2 regions of the Ruicaihuangia jiafui genome follow, and region 2 is predicted to be linked to the other one. Evidence: riboswitches for the same ligand, from Rfam matches in the RefSeq annotation. Region 2 holds a riboswitch; the other holds the start of a gene.
What was found. A riboswitch is a leader RNA that binds a small molecule or an ion and turns the genes downstream of it on or off. The one in region 2 is predicted to bind glycine.

Region 1: linked by a shared signal. The riboswitch ahead of gcvT (glycine cleavage system aminomethyltransferase GcvT) and the one ahead of HCT51_RS04265 (L-serine ammonia-lyase) in region 2 are both predicted to bind glycine.

What each region holds. Positions count from the first base shown of each region.
Region 1 covers NZ_CP061771.1:2,402,963-2,405,433, reverse strand. Annotated here, with positions in the region: gene HCT51_RS11540 (DUF1294 domain-containing protein) at 1-496, opposite strand, end outside; glycine riboswitch at 626-719, shown strand; glycine riboswitch at 720-809, shown strand; gene gcvT (glycine cleavage system aminomethyltransferase GcvT) at 845-1,963, shown strand; gene gcvH (glycine cleavage system protein GcvH) at 1,963-2,343, shown strand; gene gcvP (aminomethyl-transferring glycine dehydrogenase) at 2,347-2,471, shown strand, end outside.
Region 2 covers NZ_CP061771.1:888,777-891,247, reverse strand. Annotated here, with positions in the region: gene HCT51_RS04265 (L-serine ammonia-lyase) at 1-1,149, opposite strand, end outside; glycine riboswitch at 1,191-1,283, opposite strand; glycine riboswitch at 1,284-1,370, opposite strand; gene HCT51_RS04260 (CPBP family intramembrane glutamic endopeptidase) at 1,437-2,249, opposite strand.

The sequences.
Region 1 (2,471 bases), 1.5 Mb from region 2:
TCGCGATCAGATAGACCGCCGCGAACCACCACGGCACCGACCAGAGCACATCGGTCACGAAGTACAGCACCGCGAACGCCGCGATCGCCGACAGCGCGATGACATTCACCGGACCGCGGCCGCGACGCCCGGCCGGAGTCGAGGCGCTGGGATGGCCGGGCCGGCTCGGCCGGCCGGAGGTGGAGTGTGCCCTGCCGGTTGCCGCACGCGGACCGGCTGCCGCGGGCGCCGATGCTGTGTGGCCAGCCCCACTGCCAGCCCCACTGCCGGCCCCGCCGGCGCGCACCACCCGCGACGCGCGCCGCTTGCCATCGGCGCCGGACTCCACCACGAAGCGCAGCGATTCACCGGTGCGGGGTCGCTCCGCACGAGACGCGAACGCGGTGGCGTGCACGAAGATCGCGGCGCTTCCGTCCTCCGGCGTGATGAAACCGAACCCACGCTCGTCGTTCCAGGAGGCGAGGGTGCCTCGGGTCTGCGTGGTGCCGGATGCCATGAGGTGATGTTAGTGCCGCACCCCGAGTGCGCGGCGAGGACACCGCGAACCGCGCCGCGAGCGACCGTGAACCGGCCGCGAGCGACCGTGCCGGTTGCTATGCTGGGGGCACAATCACATACTGGGCCGCAACGCGATGCGGGAGAGCTCTCCGATCACAGGAGAGCACCGAAGGAGCAAGCCTCCCCGCCAATCTCTCAGGTAGTTGTACCGCATCGACTGGCCACTCTGAAAAGCGAATTGCGACGCAATTTGCGCCCACGGTGAAAGTCGCCACGCGCGATGAAACTCTCAGGCCAATGACAGAGGGGGAGTTCCCGCGCTTTTCAGCGACCATTGGAGAACTCCGTGACGATTCGAAATTCCCCGCTCCACGACATCCATGTCGCGGCTGGCGCAACTTTCACCGACTTCGGCGGCTGGCAGATGCCGGTCCGCTACAGTTCCGACCTCACCGAGCACCACGCTGTGCGTGACGCCGCCGGACTGTTCGACATCTCGCACATGGGCGAAATCGTCGTGCTCGGCCCCGAGGCCGGCGCCGCGCTGGACTACGCCCTCGCCGGGCGACTGTCGACTATCGCCATGAACCAGGCCAAGTACAGCCTGCTGCTCGCCCCCGAGGGCGGCATCATCGACGACCTCATCGTCTACCGCACCGGCTACGACCGATTCCTGGTGGTCGCGAACGCCGGAAATCGAGCGGATGTCGCGGCCGAACTCGTCCAGCGCGCCGCCGAATTCGACTGCGAGGTGTACGACGAGAGCGACGACGTCGCTCTGATCGCGGTGCAGGGTCCGAAGGCGCAGGAGATCCTGGAGCAGCTCACCCCGCAGCTCGACGGCCTCACCACCCCGCTCGCCGACCTCAAGTACTACTGGAGCACCCCCGCCCGCTGGGCCGACCACGAGCTGCTCATCGCCCGCACCGGATACACCGGCGAAGACGGCTTCGAACTGTATGTGTCGCCCGAGGCGGCTCCCGCCCTATGGACCGCGATCGCCGAAGTCGGCGCCGGATCGGGTCTCGTTCCCGCCGGCCTCGCGGCCCGCGACACGCTGCGGCTCGAGGCGGGCATGCCACTGTACGGGCACGAGCTCGGCCGCGACATCCTGCCGGTGCAGGCCGGCCTCGGCCGTGTCGTGCACCAGAACAAGCCCGGCGGATTCGTCGGCCAGGACGCCATCGCAGCGGGAGCGCCGGACGGCGCCCGGGTGCTCGTCGGCCTCACCGCCGAGGGCCGCCGGGCCGGCCGCGAGGGCTACGCGCTCTACGGCACCGACGAGGAGCCCGTGGGTCGCATCACCTCCGGCGCTCTCTCCCCGACGCTGGGACATCCGATCGCGTTGGCCTATGTCGACCCGGTGGTGGCCGCCCCCGGAACCGAACTGTTCATTGACGTGCGCGGCAGCCGCATCCCCGCCACCGTCACCCCTCTGCCGTTTTACAACCGAAAGGCCTCCTGATGACCGACCTCACCGCCCTCAAATACACCGATCAGCACGAGTGGTTGCTCGTCGAGGGAGATGTCGTCACCGTCGGCATCACTGATTACGCCGCCGGTCAGCTCGGCGACGTCGTGTTCGTCGAACTGCCAGAGGTGGGCGCCACAGTGCAGGCCGGCACCGTGGTCTGTGAAGTCGAGTCGACGAAGTCGGTCGGCGAGGTGTACGCGCCCGCCAACGGCGAGGTCGTGGAGCGCAACGACGCCGTCATCGACACCCCCGAGCTGCTCAACGGCGATGCGTTCAGCGCCTGGCTGTTCAAGCTGCGCGTCGACGACCCCAGCGTGTTCGAGAACGGCGGGTTCCTCACCCGCGACCAGTACACCGCGCTGGAGGCGTAATCGATGCACTCCGGTTTCGCTGACCGTCACGTCGGAATCGACGGTGACGCCGAGCAGCACATGCTCGCCACACTGGGTTACAAGAGCGTCGAAGCCCTGGTCGAAGCTGCGGTACCGCCGTCGATTCA
Region 2 (2,471 bases):
GGCAAGCCCCGCGGCCGCCATCGAGCATGCCGACCCGACCTCGCCCTGGCAGCCGACCTCGGCCCCGGACACCGAGGCATTCATCTTGAACAGTGAGCCGACCGCGGCGGCGGTCAGGAAAAACCGCTCAACAATTCCGTCCCGTTCGTCCTGGTCTGCCGCCCGCCCCTGGTCGGTGTAGTTCACCGCGTAATGCAACACCGCCGGGATGATTCCGGCGGCTCCGTTGGTGGGAGCGGTGACCAACCGGCCGCCGCTCGCATTCTCCTCGTTCACCGCCAGCGCGACGAGGTTGACCCACTCCTGCCAGAACTGCGGTGAGCGCTCGGGGTCTTGCCGTTCCAGGTGAGCCTGCAAATCGGGGGCCCGCCGCCGAACGTTCAGCGCACCAGGAAGCGTCCCCGAGCGAAGCACGGCGGATTGCTGGCATTCGATCATCGTGCGCCAGAGCCGGAGGATTCCCTCACGGATCTCGGACCGCTCCGTGGTGTGCAGCTCGTTGGCGAGCATGACATCGCTGATGCTGAGGTCGTGCTCAGCGCAGGCGGTCAGCAGTTCCTCTGCGGTGCGAAACGGGAACGGCGGGCTGAGCGCGGGCTCGTCGGCCGTCTCGGATGCGCTCTCGGTGACGATGAAACCGCCGCCGATCGAGTAGTAGGTTTCCTCGAGCAGCGATTCGCCGCGCACGTCGCGTGCCCGCAGGGTCATCGCGTTGGTATGGCGGCGCCGGATCGTGAGTGGTCGCAGCACGAACTCGTCCACCCGGCACGCCACCGATCGCAGGCCGTTGAGGGTGAGCGAGCCCGATGCGGTGATCGCAGTGGCCCGATGCTCTAGGTCGTCCTGGGTGATGGTTTCCGGGATAAAACCCTCGAGCCCGAGCAGGATCGCGGGGAACGTGCCGTGTCCGGCCCCGGTGGCCGCGAGCGAGCCGAATAGTTCCACCTGCACCGTCTGGACCTGGTCGATGTTGCCGCTGGCGCTGACCAGCTGGGCAAACTGTGCCGCGGCCAGCATGGGGCCTACAGTGTGCGAGCTGGATGGCCCGATGCCCGCCTTGAACAGGTCGAAGACGCCGATGTGCTCGTACCGGTCTGGCGCGTCCTGCTGTTTCGGCGCATCCTGCGGTGTTGCCGGCGTACCAGACATGTCGGAACTCCCATCCTCGGAGCCGAGGCTCCGCCTGAGTTCCTCCCCGCTCTGTGGTGGACCTGAGAGATTCAGCGCCCGTGTGGACGCCTTGCACCGCCGGTGAGCCCGGATGGGCTGCTTTTCAGAGTTGCCACACTGCGGCGGTACTGGGCCTGAGAGATTCCCGGGGAGGAATTTGCTCCTTCGGCGCCCGGACTGGGCTCTCCCGCTGCAGCGTAATGGCGTCTTCAATTATCACGCCGAAGCTATCGGGGAAAGACCGGCCGCGCAAGGAACGAGGGTGATCAGTACAGGAAGATCGGCAGCCACTCGGGGTTGTGCGCATGCACAAGCACGAGGAACACCACCAGGTCGAACAGCAGGTGCACGCTCACCACGTAACTGAGCGACTTCACCCGCGAGAAGATCCAGCCCTGCAGCAGCGCGAACGGAATGGTCAGCAACGGACCCCAGCTTCGGTAGCCCAACTCCCAGAGGAACGACACGAAGATCACGGCCTGCAGCAGGTTCGCCTGCCAGAGCGGGAAATGTCGGCGCAGCAGGGTAAACACCACGCAGATGAAGAACAGCTCGTCCCAGATGCCGACCACGTTCACCCCGACGAACAGGCGCGCCAGCTCATCGGGCTCGTGGATCGCCGGCCAATTCTGGTACGCCCCGGAGCCGATGAAATAGGTCGGCAGGATGGCCCAGCCGAGCAGCACGACGATCACCAGATACCAGCGTTCCAGCCGGGTCCAGCGCCGCCCGGTGTTCACCGGGAACCGAATCGTGTGCGTGCGGTAGCCGAACCGGTCGATCAGGTACGGAACCAGCACCGCGAGCGCCAGCACCGCGCCCATCAGCAGCATGTTGCCGTAACTGATGTCGGCTGCCACCGATATGGTGCTGATGATCACGAGCCCGAGCCCGATCAGCACGAGGTCGTTGAACAGCGCGCGCCGCGGGAGCGCCAGCGCGAGGCTCAGCCCGAGGGTGACGTAGCCGGCGACCTGCAGGTCGAGACCGAACAGCAGGACTGCGGATGTCGCGACGCCGGCTGCCGGCACGAGCGCCCACGATACCCGCGGCGGAGCGTCTGTCGCGGTTGTCGTCACGCCATCCAGCATGTCGCGCCCGGGCCGGGGTGTCGAGTCTTGCGAGCGGGCGAGCCCTCCCAAAAGTTCAGGAATCCGGGTCGCGCGACGAGCACCGAACCCGGAGTTCCCGCGAGACAGCAACCGCCCGCCGACGTGGTTTCCTGAATTTTCGACGTGGCGGGGTCTGGAGCAGCGACATCCGCCGTCGTCAAGGTCTTGGCGTTTGTGCACTTCGGGTGG